4 regions of the Mesorhizobium sp. Arg314 genome follow, and region 1 is predicted to be linked to each of the others. Evidence: riboswitches for the same ligand, from Rfam matches in the RefSeq annotation. Region 1 holds a riboswitch; each other region holds the start of a gene.
The links. A riboswitch is a leader RNA that binds a small molecule or an ion and turns the genes downstream of it on or off. The one in region 1 is predicted to bind cobalamin.
Positions count from the first base shown of each region.

Region 2: another riboswitch for cobalamin. It lies ahead of ACWGS9_RS14640 (DUF1636 family protein); the one in region 1 lies ahead of metE (5-methyltetrahydropteroyltriglutamate--homocysteine S-methyltransferase).
Region 3: another riboswitch for cobalamin. It lies ahead of ACWGS9_RS04885 (CbtB domain-containing protein); the one in region 1 lies ahead of metE (5-methyltetrahydropteroyltriglutamate--homocysteine S-methyltransferase).
Region 4: another riboswitch for cobalamin. It lies ahead of ACWGS9_RS26985 (co-chaperone GroES); the one in region 1 lies ahead of metE (5-methyltetrahydropteroyltriglutamate--homocysteine S-methyltransferase).

Region 1 is NZ_JBSKBP010000041.1:31,196-34,611, forward strand. Features, by position in the region: gene ACWGS9_RS28450 (helix-turn-helix transcriptional regulator) at 420-1,169, opposite strand; cobalamin riboswitch at 1,682-1,880, shown strand; gene metE (5-methyltetrahydropteroyltriglutamate--homocysteine S-methyltransferase) at 1,970-3,416, shown strand, end outside.
Region 2 is NZ_JBSKBP010000011.1:168,234-171,649, reverse strand. Features, by position in the region: gene ACWGS9_RS14645 (winged helix-turn-helix domain-containing protein) at 159-1,358, shown strand; cobalamin riboswitch at 1,388-1,590, shown strand; gene ACWGS9_RS14640 (DUF1636 family protein) at 1,632-2,060, shown strand; gene cobW (cobalamin biosynthesis protein CobW) at 2,063-3,100, shown strand; gene cobN (cobaltochelatase subunit CobN) at 3,118-3,416, shown strand, end outside.
Region 3 is NZ_JBSKBP010000003.1:193,521-196,936, reverse strand. Features, by position in the region: gene ACWGS9_RS04900 (methyltransferase family protein) at 1-380, shown strand, start outside; gene ACWGS9_RS04895 (PilZ domain-containing protein) at 384-656, opposite strand; gene ACWGS9_RS04890 (histidine phosphatase family protein) at 826-1,398, opposite strand; adenosylcobalamin (AdoCbl) riboswitch at 1,481-1,624, shown strand; gene ACWGS9_RS04885 (CbtB domain-containing protein) at 1,625-1,834, shown strand; gene ACWGS9_RS04880 (CbtA family protein) at 2,054-2,794, shown strand; gene ACWGS9_RS04875 (hypothetical protein) at 2,801-3,416, shown strand, end outside.
Region 4 is NZ_JBSKBP010000035.1:33,582-36,997, forward strand. Features, by position in the region: gene metH (methionine synthase) at 1-1,335, shown strand, start outside; cobalamin riboswitch at 1,410-1,595, shown strand; gene ACWGS9_RS26985 (co-chaperone GroES) at 1,695-2,009, shown strand; gene groL (chaperonin GroEL) at 2,112-3,416, shown strand, end outside.

The DNA.
Region 1 (3,416 bases):
CGAGCACCGCCCTGATGGCGTTCCCTGGCTGCATGCACTAGCCCTTGGGCCGCGGATGCCGAAGCGGTGCTTGACCCGGATGGTGCCCGTTCGGCTCCGGCCTTTGTACTTGCCGAAGCTCATGCGCTGGGTCTTGCGACTCCTTTCGGCAAGCCGACAGTCGCGCGTGCGGGAACTGGGACCGACGTGCGGTGAGCAGGTCTATCACGATCTGAGCCGCTACTCGATGCGGCCCGTGTCGCATGCGCCTTTCCTCGACAAACACGTTGTGGCGCAGACGAAACGCCTGATCCAGGTCCGCCTGTTATTCGTCGGCATTGTGCGACGTGACGGCAAGAAGCATCTCGGTTGTTCTCCAGTTTCGAGGCCAACCAAATGGTTCATCGCGGACCGATGCGGCATCACGCAATTGTGTGAGGCTAGCTGATCAGCCCCAGGCGGAAAGCTTTCGTGACGGCGTGCACGTTGTTTGTCACGCCGAGCCTCTCGCGCACCAATCGCAGATGGGTATCTGCCGTGTTGCGGCTGATGTTCAGGCGATCCGCAATATCGCCGACGGTGAGGCCTTCGGCAGCCCAGCGCAGGACATCCTGTTGTCGAGGCGACAGACGTACGGGTTTCGAAGTTCGTTTTCCCTCGGCAAGAACAACCGCGCAACCGAAGGCGCACGCGGCGACAAACTGAAAGGCGAGCCGGTCGTGAGGATCTGGCTCGAGCTTCTCCCCTGCAACGGAAAATCCCACCGCCTGTCCGTTCAAAGTCGCGAACGGTATCGTGAATCCGTCGCGTAGCTTAAACTCCGATGCCTCCGCCATGACCCGTCGGCCGAAAGAGCAAACGCTGGCAACCTGATCGATCTCGCTCCACCGGAAGGGCGTGGCCCCACGCTTCACGAGTTGGATGGTAGGGTCGCGATAAAGGTAGCCGTTCGAAAAATAGCGCTCTGACCATTGCTGTGGCCAGGCGTCAAGCAGCACATGGGAAATCTGCTCGCGCCTCAGCGCTCGCGGTGGCGGGATCGGTCCTGCCAGCACGTTTCTGGCGCCAAACCGCTCGGCATGGAAAATCAGGTGCTGGCAGATTTCTTGCTGGCTCGAGCTGTTGCGGATCTGATTGAGGAACTCGAACGTGTCATCGAGGTGCCGACGCCAAAGCGCAGGTGCTTCCATAGCGCATTGCTTCCATGATGATGGTCGTTTGGGGCGTGTGGCGCGGATGCCATTGAAGGTATCAAGCTTCTCCCATTGCTGGCAGACCGGGTGCTCGCCGAAAACTATCCCCTGTCTGCCTCCAGATCGCTATGTTGCTCGGCTGAGGTCGAGCCTGGCCTCGATGTCACCGCCAAGCGGGCCGAATGGGGACTGTTCAGTTCCCGGGGGGGCGTCACGCAGTGCCCGGGAAATAGAGCGAATTGCCTCTGCCTATGCTCGCTTCGAGTGTATCCGAAATGTTGCCGCCAGCATGATCGAAGTCAACCCCTGGCACCACGGGTAGGCTTGACCTGCGACAGGTCGCCATCAACAGGGGCAGAAGCGGAAGAACTTGCCCGAGCCCCTCGGTGGCAAGGATGGTCGCAGTCAGCCGACGTTTACAGCTATCCCGCACGCACGAGCGATAATAAGAATTGTATAAAGACATAAAGATTTGTTTATATCACCTTGACTGGAATCTTCTCTTCGGCGAGTGTCCGGTTGTCGATGGTTCTCTGATGCGGTTAGCCGCACGGAGCTAAGAGGGAAGCCGGTAGATGCCGGCGCTGCCCCCCGCAACTGTAAGCGGCGAGCCAAGCCTATTCAAGTCACTGAGGTGAATAGCCTCGGGAAGACGGGCTGAGGTGTCGACCCGCGAGCCAGGAGACCTGCCACGGCGAACAAGGTCCACACGCGGGGTGTCTCGGTGGGCGTAGCAACCGGCTCGTCTGCTTGCCAACGTCTGCCTTGCGTCCACGTCCCAATCATCGGGGTATGGTATGTCTCTCTCTAACAAAGTTCCTGTAGCCACACTTGGCGTGCCGCGCATTGGGCGCCGTCGCGAGCTAAAGCGCGCGCTTGAAGCGTATTGGTCCGGAAAATGTTGCGCTGCCGACCTTCTCAAAACGGCGCAGGCGCTGCGTGTCGCGAACTGGATTGAACAACGCGACCGCGGCGTCACAAAGATCCCGTCCAACGACTTTTCGCTCTATGATCATGTGCTCGACACAGCAATAATGGTCGGCGCTATCCCGCCACGCTATGGCTGGAGGGAGGGAGAAATCTCGCTCGACACCTATTTTGCCATGGCTCGTGGCAGCCAAGGAGAGGCTGCTGGTGGCGGGCAGACCGATCAGGCCGTGACAGCCCTGGAAATGACCAAGTGGTTCGACACCAACTACCACTACATGGTCCCGGAGCTCGCCGACGATCAAGCCTTTGCCCTATCGTCCTCAAAGCCGTTGGATCACTTCCTCGATGCCAGGGCGTTGGGCATTCACACCCGCCCGGTCATCCTTGGGCCGGTCACCTTCCTCAAGCTCGCCAAGTCGCCCGCCCGCGACTTCAACCCTGTTGCGCTGCTGCCGCGGCTTCTGCCGGTTTACGAGCTGCTGCTACGTCGACTGAAACTGGCGGGCGCCGACTGGGTGCAGCTCGATGAGCCGGCACTCGTGCTCGACCTCATTCCAAACGAGCAAGATGCGTTCAATTTTGCCTACGAGCGACTGTCGCAAGCGGTGCCGGAGCTAAAGATCATGCTCGCCACCTATTTCGGCGGGTTGGAGGACAATCTCGAGACCGCTCTTTCGCTTCCTGTGGCGGGCCTGCATCTCGACCTTGCACGAGCTCCCGAACAATTGGAGGTGGTGGGTCGGCTTGCGCCAAAAGACCTGGTGCTGTCGCTTGGCCTGATCGATGGTCGCAACGTCTGGCGCGCGAACCTGCGCCCCATGCTTGACCGGATCAAGCCGGTCGTCGCCGGCTGGCCACTGGAGCGAGTGGAGATCGCGCCGTCGTGCTCGCTTCAACACGTGCCGATCGACCTCGAACAGGAAACCGCGCTCGACAATGACATGAAGTCATGGCTCGCATTCGCGGCGCAGAAGATGGACGAACTGACCACGATCGCCCGGGCCCTGTGCGAAGGCCGCGACGCGGTTGCAGCAGAGCTGGACTCTTCCACCCAAGCAGCAGCCGCGCGTTTGACGTCACCGAAGGTCCATGATCCGCTGGTCGAAGGACGCCTCGCGTCTATCGACGAAGTCATGATGCGCAGGAAGAGCGGCTTTTCTGAACGTTCCAGGTTTCAGGAGGAACGCCTCTGGCTGCCGCCTTTCCCGACCACGACGATCGGCTCTTTCCCGCAAACACCCGAGATTCGCAACGCGCGTGCCGCCCATGCAAAGGGAGAACTGAGCCATGTCGACTATGAGGCGTTCCTGAGGA
Region 2 (3,416 bases), on a different contig from region 1:
CGCCATATCGGAAGAAACCGGTCCGATCCGCTCTTGTTTGATTTCTTTCATTTTTTACTCCACTTTTGTCTCCTGACACATCTCCCGCCATTTGCCTGCTAGCATGGCCGGAATCACCGGCTAAAAATCCGGCAAATGATCCGGGCAAGGGCGCCTCGATGAAGGACAAGATTTCGCTGGCCATGGCGAGGCGCATTGCGCTTGGAGCACAGGGGTTTAACGACCCTCGGCCCGGTGGCGTTCCGGATCGCCGGCACCTTGCGCGTGTGCTTTCACGGACCGGCCTGTTGCAGATCGATTCCGTCAGCGCCGTGGTGCGCGCGCACTACATGCCGCTCTATTCGCGCCTCGGGCCCTACCCGCTTGCGCTGCTCGATAACGCCGCGGTCACCCGCAAGCGCACCGTCTTTGAATATTGGGCGCATGAGGCTTCGTTCTTGCCCGTCGAAACCTGGCCTTTGATGCGCTGGCGCATGCAGCGCGCCGAACAGGGCGACGAGATGTATCTCGGCCTGGCGAAATGGGGCCGTGAACGCAAAGCGACGATCGACGAGATCTACGCGCAAGTCGCCGAACGCGGTCCGATCGCCGCATCCGACATCGAGGGCCACAAGGGCAATGGCGGCTGGTGGGGCTGGAGCGAGGCCAAGCACGCTTTTGAGTGGCTGTTCTGGGCCGGCCGTATCACCACAGCCTACCGGCGCGGCTTCGAACGCTATTACGACCTGCCCGAGCGCGTTTTGCCGCAGGCCGTGCTCGACCTGCCAGTGCCCTCGGTCGAGGACGCGCATCGCGAATTGCTGCGCATTTCCGCCCGCGCCCACGGCATCGCCACCTATGCCGACCTGCGCGACTATTTCCGCCTGGCGCCGGGCGACACGAAAGACCGCATCGAGGAACTGGTCGAGACGGGCGAATTGCTGCCGGTGCGCGTCGAGGGGTGGGAAAAAACCGCCTATCTTCACAAGGACGCCCGTATCCCGCGCCGGATAGAGGCCCGCGCCCTGCTCGCCCCCTTCGATCCGGTCGTCTTTGAGCGCACGCGGACGGAAAAACTGTTCGACTTCCGCTACCGCATCGAAATCTACACGCCTGCCGAAAAGCGCCAATACGGCTATTACGTGCTGCCCTTCCTGCTCGGCGACCGGATCGTCGCCCGCGTCGATCTGAGGGCCGACCGTCCGGCCAGCGTGCTGCGCGTCCATGCCACCTATGCCGAGCCCGGCGCTCCGCCCGACACGGCCGCCCGGTTGTTCGAAGAGCTGAAGCAGATGCAAGGCTGGCTAGGCCTGGAACGCATCGAGGTAACGCCCGCCGGCGATCTGGGGCAGCCGCTGGCCGACATCGCGGTGTCGTAGCCGTGCGTTGACACTGTCGCCTGCAAAAGCCTAAATCCGGCCCAGACGGTCTCTTGCCCGCAACGGCAAGGGCCAAGAGGGAATGCGGTGCGGGTCAAAACCCAAATCCGCGGCTGTCCCCGCAACTGTAAGCGACGAGCCTCGGCCGAAAACCACTGGGATGTTCCCGGGAAGGCGGCATTCAGGGCGATGAAGCGCGAGCCAGGAGACCTGCCGTCTGAGACTTTTTGAATCCGATCGCCCGGCGGGTTTCCGGGCAAGGAGCATGGTTTTTTGGACCACAACGGCAGTTTTTCGGCTGGCACAGCGGACAATGCGTCCAGCGATGGCGACGCACTGGCTGGCGTGACCGTCATCGTCTGCTCATCCTGCCGCGACGAAACCGGTTCGGACGCGCAGCAGCGCGCCGGCGCGCTGCTGGCCGAAGATGCGCGCTGCGCCGCATCGGGCGAGAAAATCCGCATCCGCACCGTCGAATGCCTCGGCAATTGCAAGCGCCGCCTAAGCGCCGCGCTCCTGCGCGACGGTTGCTGGAGTTACGTTTTCGGCGACTTGAATACGACCAGCGGCGCAGACCTCGTTGCCGGCGCAAAACTCTTCGCCACTTCGACCGATGGACTGATCCCCTGGCGTGGCCGTCCCGATTCCCTCAAGCGCGGCCTCGTTGCCCGCATCCCTCCCCTCGACATGCTGAAGGACTGACCATGAACGCTTCCGTTTCCCGTGTTCCCTGCACCGTCGTCACCGGCTTTCTCGGCGCCGGCAAGACGACGCTGGTCCGCCATCTCCTGGAAAACGCTGGCGGCAAGCGTATTGCGATCATCGTCAACGAATTCGGCGACATCGGCATCGACGGCGAAATCCTGAAAGGCTGCGGCATCGATACCTGTCCTGAGGAAAACATTGTCGAGTTGGCCAACGGCTGCATCTGCTGCACCGTCGCCGATGATTTCGTTCCGGCGCTCGACCAGATCCTGTCGCGCACGCCCAAGGTCGATCACATCCTGATCGAAACTTCGGGCCTCGCTTTGCCGAAGCCGCTCGTCCAGGCCTTTCAGTGGCCGACTGTGAAAAGCCGCGTGACGGTCGACGGCGTCATCGCGGTGGTCGACGGCCCGGCGCTGGCCGACGGCCGCGTCGCCGCCGACATGGATGCCCTGCAGGCGCAGCGCGCGGCGGACGTGACGCTCGACCATGACGATCCGGTCGAAGAGGTGTTCGAGGACCAGATCGCCTGCGCCGACCTGATCATCCTGTCGAAGAGCGATCTGATGGACACCGCCGGCTCTGCCCGCGCCAACACCGTCATCAACGAGCACTCCTCCCGCGCCGTGAAAATCGTGCCGACATCGCACGGCAAGGTCGACCCGTCCGTGCTGCTTGGCCTCGGTCTCGCCGTCGAGGACGACATCGAGAACCGCAAGTCGCATCATGACGGCGCCTTCGACCACGAGCATGACGACTTCGACACCTTCATCGTCGACATTCCCTCGATCGCCAACCCGGACGAGCTGGCAAAGCGCGTCGCCCTTGCCGCCGAGCAGGAAAACGTGTTGCGCGTCAAAGGCTTCGTCGAGGTCGGCGGCAAGCCGATGCGCCTCCTGCTCCAGGCCGTCGGCCCTCGCGTCAACCACTATTATGATCGCGCCTGGACGGCTGAGGACGACCGCCGCTCGCGGCTCGTCGTCATCGGCCTCAAGGGGCTGAACCGCCCCGCGATCGAGCGTATCCTCGCCGGCTGAGGCCAACACGACAAGCGATGCATATCCTCACCACCACATCCGCTTCGCTCGACGATCTCGCCGAGCCGATCGATCTCAGGCAGACGCCTGCGGATGTCGTGGCGCTGTCCTTTACCGACAGCGATCTCGCTGGCCTCGCCGCCGCCTGGAAGGCGGACGCCGAGCGGTTGCCGTCAATGCGGCTTGCGGCCCTTCGCGACCTTCGCCACCCGATGTCGGTCGATCTGTGGATCGACAGCGTCGCACGCCACGCCAAGGTCGTCCTTGTCCGCATCCTCGGCGGCTATGACTGGTGGCGCTACGGCTGCGACCAACT
Region 3 (3,416 bases), on a different contig from region 1:
ATGTCTGGCCATTGGCCATCGGCGGCAGGCCACTGACCATGGTGCTCGGCATCGTGCTGGCGGTACTCGCTATTGCGATCATCGCCTGGGGACGCTCCACCATGTTGCGCGGCGGCACCAATGTGAACCCGACGCTGCCGACCACCGCGATCATCACCGGCGGTCCGTTCGGCTTCACCCGCAACCCGCTTTATATTGGCCTGATGGGGCTGCTTCTGGGAATCGGGCTTCTCTTCGACAGCTGGTGGGCCGTCGTCGCCCTCGTCGCGAGCTTCCCGATCCTGCATTACGGCGTGGTGCTGCGCGAGGAAGCCTATCTGGAACGCAAGTTCGGCGAACCCTACCGCGCCTACAAGGCGAGCGTGCGCCGCTATCTTTGAGCGTCAGTCCTTCAGCGCATTGCTGTAGAGCGCCACGCCGATGCGGTCGTTGCGCCGCCAGCGCACCAAAGCGCGATAGACTGTATCGTCGGCCGGAACCTCGAGCAGGAAGCGTTCCGGGATGTCGACATCCACGCTCACGCGCAATTCCGCGCCATGATGGTGCTGGTTCCTGACCGAGCAGCCGATCCTGACGCCGCCGGCAATGATCGTGGCTTCCTTGAGCACGAATTCGCGCACATGAAGACGGCGCTCGGTCTCGGGAAATTTGGCCATATCCGGCGGGCTCCTCGGGCGCGGTCCTCCTCGCCACGGGGCAGCACCATAGCAGCGAGGCGTTTCCGTTCCGTTAGCGATCGCTGAAAGGGTAAAGCAGCTTGATATCGCGCCGAACGGCTATCCAAGCGTGACAGGATCCGCCGGCGGACCGTTCACGCCCGACTGCTCAGCCGGCGACGACGACACCGCTCGCGTGCAGCACCCAGCGGCGGCCGTCGCCGCGGAATTCGGTGAGCGACAGCGGCTCGATGTCGATCTTCCACACCGAGGAAAGCGGCGCGCCCAGCACATGCAGCATGGCGGCGCGGATCGGCATGGCATGGGTGAGCGCGATGGTGTGGCCGCTCTCGCCGGCCAGGCGCTCCATCAGCGCGGCACCGCGCCTGGCGACGGCGGCAAGCGATTCGCCGCCATGGGGCGCTGCGTCCGCGTCGGCGAACCAGGCCGCCATGCCATTCGGGTCCTGGGCCTGCACCTCCTCGAAGCTCTTGCCGGCCCAATGCGCGAAATCCTGCTCGGCAAGCAACGGCTCGACCGTGGCGTCAAGGCCAAGCGCCTGGGCCGTCCGCCGCGCGGCAAGTGCTGGACTTGTCCAGACGCGATCGGCGCGGCGCAGCGAAGCGGCCAGCGCGCCCGCACGCTCGAGGGCCCGCGCATCCGGCGCCTCGTCCTTCGGAAAGCGGCCCTTGCGCATGCCGGGCGTCGCAGCGCTTGCGATCATCGTCAGGCGGGCGAGCATGAAAACTCCGTGGCCCAGTGAAAAATAGGCCTCACGAAGCCGTGCCGCCATTACATGTCGTTGACAGGCGAACGAAGTGCTGACAAGTGTTTTAGCGCTATACGGGATTGGAAGCCGGTGCGAGTCCGGCACGGTCGCGCCACTGTGATCGGCACCAGCCGAAAGTCAGGCCTTATTCCGCAGCATTGTTCGATCAACGGGACGCAGTATCCCACGGGAGGTCAATATGTCCGACACCACCTTCGCCCCCAGCTACGGTCCGGTTGCGATTCCGGTTCGCGAGCTTCTGCCCTGGGCCATCTTCGGCGGCCTGATGCTGATGCTGATGATCTATTTCGTCGGCGCGGAAGAAGGCGCGACGTCGCTGATCCGCGGCACGGCGGTGCACGAATTCGTGCATGACGGCCGCCACCTGCTCGGCTTCCCCTGCCACTAAAGCGGTTCGGCATCGCTGAACTCGCTTTCGATTCTGGCTCAACGCAATTCCGGACGGGAAACCGTTACGCACTTTTCCTGGAATTGCTTGGTTGGTTGAACGCAATTCCGGACGGAAAACCGCTACCCACTTTTCCTGGAATTGCTTGGTTGGTTGAACGCAATTCCGGACGGAAAACCGCTACCCACTTTTCCTGGAATTGCTCAGAGGGATAGTGACATGGTCGGAAAACTTTTGCTGCGCGGCATGCTTGTCGGGCTGGTCGCGGGGATTCTGGCATTCGCCTTCGCCCGCGTCTATGGCGAGCCGCAAGTCGACAAGGCGATCGCCTACGAGGAACAGCAGGCCCAGGCCGCCGGCGAGGCGCCGGAGCCCGAGATGGTCAGCCGCGCCACGCAGGCCGGCATTGGCCTCGCAACCGGCGTGCTGGTCTACGGCGCCGCCCTCGGTGGGCTGTTCTCGCTGGTCTTCGCCTATGCCTATGGCCGTCTGGGCTCGCTCGGGCCTCGCGGCACCTCGGCGCTGCTGGCGCTGCTCGGCTTCCTCGCCGTGATCGTCGTGCCCAGCCTCAAATACCCGGCGAACCCACCCGCGGTCGGCAATCCCGAAACCATCGGCTACCGCACCGAGCTGTTCTTCATCATGATCGTGATCTCGATCGCGGCGATGGTGGCGGCGGTTGGGCTGGCGCAGCGGCTGTGGAACCAGCTCGGCGCCTGGAACGCCTCGATCGTGGCTGGGCTCGCCTTCCTCGTGGTCTTCGCGCTGGTGAAGGCAGCACTTCCCGACATCAACGAGGTGCCGGAGAACTTCTCGGCGATCGTGCTGTGGCAGTTCCGCGTCGCTTCGCTCGGCATCCAGCTCGTGCTCTGGACCGTCGTCGGGCTCGGCTTTGGCGCGGTTGCCGCGCGCGTGGTCGCGGCGCGCGACCAGCGCGGCCCGGCACGCCGTTACGCCTGACATCCGATGCGTTGGCCGCCACGGTTCTGCGCCCTGGCGGCTGACTGCTTTCTGGCGGTTGCACTGCTGGTCTTGCTGGCAGCTTCGGCGCAAGCGCATAGCGGGTCCTCCACGCCCCCTTCCCCCGGCATCCAGATCCCCAGCCTGACCCACGGCCAGATGGCGGTGATCGCGCGCTATCGCGGCGACATCCTCGACCTCGCCCGGCGCCAGACCGTGACCGACCCGACCTTCCGGCGGCTCTACAATCACGGCAATCTGCAATACACCTACTGCCTCTGGGGCCTGATGCCGGGAAGCCTCGGTGATGAGGAAAGCCCCTTCAACGAATGCAGCCACGCCTATCTCGCCACCGCCAAGGCACTGCTCACCTATATGGCGACGATGCCGTCGGCCGAACGCGACGCGAACGCGCTGATCTCGGACATCGATGCGGACATGGTGCGCAGCGGCGCCTCCTGGATCCTTTGCCAGTTCAGCGGCGAGAGTTTCAGCACCGGCGCGGTCGTCGAGCCCAGGTGGCGCGACATGTTCTTCCACCTGCCGAGCCTGGCAGTGCTGCTGGTGACAGTCGCGGCGCTCGTCGCCGGCGGCTGGTCAATCTTCGGCGCGCCGCGTAGCC
Region 4 (3,416 bases), on a different contig from region 1:
CGTGAGCTAAAGGTCGACATCATCGGCCTGTCCGGCCTGATCACGCCCTCGCTCGACGAGATGGCGCATATGGCGGCCGAGATGGAACGTGAAGGCTTCGACATTCCGCTGCTGATCGGCGGCGCGACGACCAGCCGCGTGCATACGGCGGTCAAGATCCATCCGCGCTATGCGAAAGGCCAGACGGTGTATGTCGCCGACGCCAGCCGCGCCGTCGGCGTGGTGTCGGCACTGCTTTCGAACGAGGCCAAGGCCGGCTATGTCGAGAACGTTCGCGCGGAGTACAAGAAAATTGCCGACGCGCATGCGCGCAGCGAAGCCGACAAGCAGCGGCTGCCGCTCGCCAGGGCGCGGGCCAATGCCCACAAGATCGACTGGGCGGGTTACGAGCCGCCAAAACCGTCCTTCCTTGGCCTGAGGGTCTTCGAAGGCTGGGATCTGGCCGAGCTTGCCCGCTATATCGACTGGACCCCATTCTTCCAAACCTGGGAGTTGAAGGGCCGCTATCCCAAAATCCTCGACGATCAGGACCGGGGGCCGGCGGCACGCCAGCTCTTCGAGGACGCCCAGGCGATGCTGGCGAAGATCATCGCGGAAAAATGGTTTGCGCCCAAGGGCGTGATCGGCTTCTGGCCGGCCAATACTGCCGGCGACGATATCAGACTGTTCACGGATGAGGCCCGCTCGCACGAACTGGCGACATTCTTCGCGCTGCGCCAGCAGCTGGCCAAGCGCGACGGCAAGGCCAATGTCGCACTGTCGGATTTCGTCGCGCCTGCGGACAGCGGCAAGGCCGACTATCTCGGCGGCTTCATAGTCACCGCGGGCATCGAGGAAGTGGCGATCGCCGAGCGCTTCGTGCGGGCCAACGACGACTATTCCTCGATCATGGTCAAGGCGCTGGCTGACCGTTTCGCCGAAGCGTTCGCCGAGCGCATGCACGAGAAGGTGCGCAAGGAGTTCTGGGGTTACGCGCCCGATGAGAACCTGGCCCCGGACGACCTGATCGGCGAGCCCTATCGCGGCATCCGCCCCGCACCCGGCTATCCGGCCCAACCCGACCACACCGAAAAGGCGACGCTGTTTCGCCTGCTCGACGGCGAAGGCAATGCGGGCGTGAGCCTAACCGAAAGCTTCGCCATGTGGCCTGGCTCCTCCGTCTCCGGCATCTACCTGTCGCATCCCGAAAGCTATTATTTCGGCGTCGCTAAGGTCGAGCGCGATCAGGTCGAGGACTATGCGCGGCGCAAGGCCATGCCGCTGGCCGAGGTCGAGCGCTGGCTTGGGCCGATCCTCAACTATGTGCCGGCGCGCTACGCCGAAGCGGCGGAGTAAGTCCCTATTACCGCCAGTCGTCCTTGCCCCTGACCGATCTCGCATTCTGGTGGACCGGTTTGGGCGATCGATGATTTGATCAGGGTGCTTAAGGTGGCCGTTCGTCTCGCGGATGGGATAATTGGGAAGTCGGTGCCGGCGCTGCCCCCGCAACGGCAGCGGCGCTTTTCGTCTCGACATGACCACTGGGCCAAGGTCTGGCAAGGTGCCGAGATGCAGGAACTGTTTTTGATTACCCCTATCTTGATTTCCATTATTTTGGGGCGCTCGAGAATTAAGTTTGGCACTTCTATCTAACGAGTGCCAATCGGCCTATATATGGGCGTGGCCGCCTATACCGGCCCCAGAAAGAAGCTTCCATGAAATTTCGGCCAATCCACGACCGCGTCGTCATCAGGCACGCGGAAAGTGACGCCAATTCCAAGGGCGACATCATTGTTCCCGACAATGCCAAGGACAAGCCGCAGGAAGGCGAAGTCATCGCCGTCGGCCAGGGCGCACGCGACGAAAACGGCGCTCTGATCGCGCTCGAGGTCAAGGCGGGCGACCTCATCCTGTTCGGCAAATGGGCGGGCACCGAGGTCAAGATCGACAGCGAGGACCTTCTGATCATGAAGGAAGCTGACATCATGGGCATCATCAACAAGACCGTAGCTGCCAAGAAGGCCGCCTGACGTGAGCGCCGCGCGTATTCCCGGACGCGCGTAGGACGCTCCGATCCTGAGTATCGGGGCGACGCCGTCGTCGGGCCACTCCCAACCGAACTGGAAAAAATCATGCCCGCCAAGGAAATCAAATTCTCCTCCGATGCCCGCGACCGCATGCTGCGCGGGGTCGAGCTCCTCAACAACGCCGTCAAGGTGACGCTTGGCCCCAAGGGCCGCAATGTCGTCATCGACAAGGCCTATGGCGCGCCACGCATCACCAAGGACGGCGTCGCCGTCGCCAAGGAAATCGAGCTTGCCGACAAGTTCGAGAACATGGGCGCGCAGATGGTGCGCGAAGTGGCCTCGAAGACCAACGACCTTGCCGGTGACGGCACAACCACCGCCACGGTGCTGGCCGCCTCGATCCTGCGCGAAGGCGTCAAGCTCGTCGCCGCCGGCATGAACCCGATGGACCTGAAGCGTGGCATTGACCAGGCCGTTACCGCCGTGATCAAGGAAATCCAGGCGCGGTCCAAGAAGGTGAAATCCTCCGCCGAGATCGCGCAGGTCGGCACCATCGCCGCCAATGGCGATGCCACCGTCGGCGACATGATCGCCAAGGCGATGGACAAGGTCGGCAACGACGGCGTCATCACCGTCGAGGAAGCCAAGACCGCCGAGACCGAACTCGACGTCGTCGAGGGCATGCAGTTCGACCGCGGCTACCTCTCGCCCTATTTCGTCACCAATGCCGACAAGATGCGCGCCGAGCTGGAAGACGCCTACGTCCTCATCCATGAAAAGAAGCTCGGCAACCTGCAGGCATTGCTGCCGATCCTCGAAGCCGTGGTGCAGAGCGGCAAGCCGCTGCTGATCATCTCGGAGGACGTCGAGGGCGAAGCGCTGGCAACGCTTGTCGTCAACAAGCTGCGCGGCGGCCTGAAGGTCGCGGCCGTCAAGGCGCCGGGCTTCGGCGATCGCCGCAAGGCGATGCTGGAAGACATCGCCGTGCTCACCTCGGGCCAGATGATTTCGGAGGATCTCGGCATCAAGCTCGAAAATGTCACCATCGAGATGCTCGGCCGCGCCAAGCGCGTGCTGATCGAGAAGGACACGACCACAATCGTCGACGGCGCCGGCACCAAGGCGACCATTCAGGCGCGCATACAGCAGATCAAAAGTCAGATCGAGGAAACCACTTCCGATTACGACAAGGAAAAGCTGCAGGAGCGGCTGGCGAAGCTCGCCGGCGGCGTTGCGGTCATCCGCGTCGGTGGCGCCACCGAATCGGAAGTCAAGGAAAAGAAGGACCGCATCGACGATGCGCTGAACGCCACGCGCGCCGCTGTCGAAGAAGGCATCGTTCCGGGCGGCGGCGTGGCGTTGCTGCGCGCCAGGTCGTCGCTTGCCGGCTTGAATGGCGCCAATGCCGAT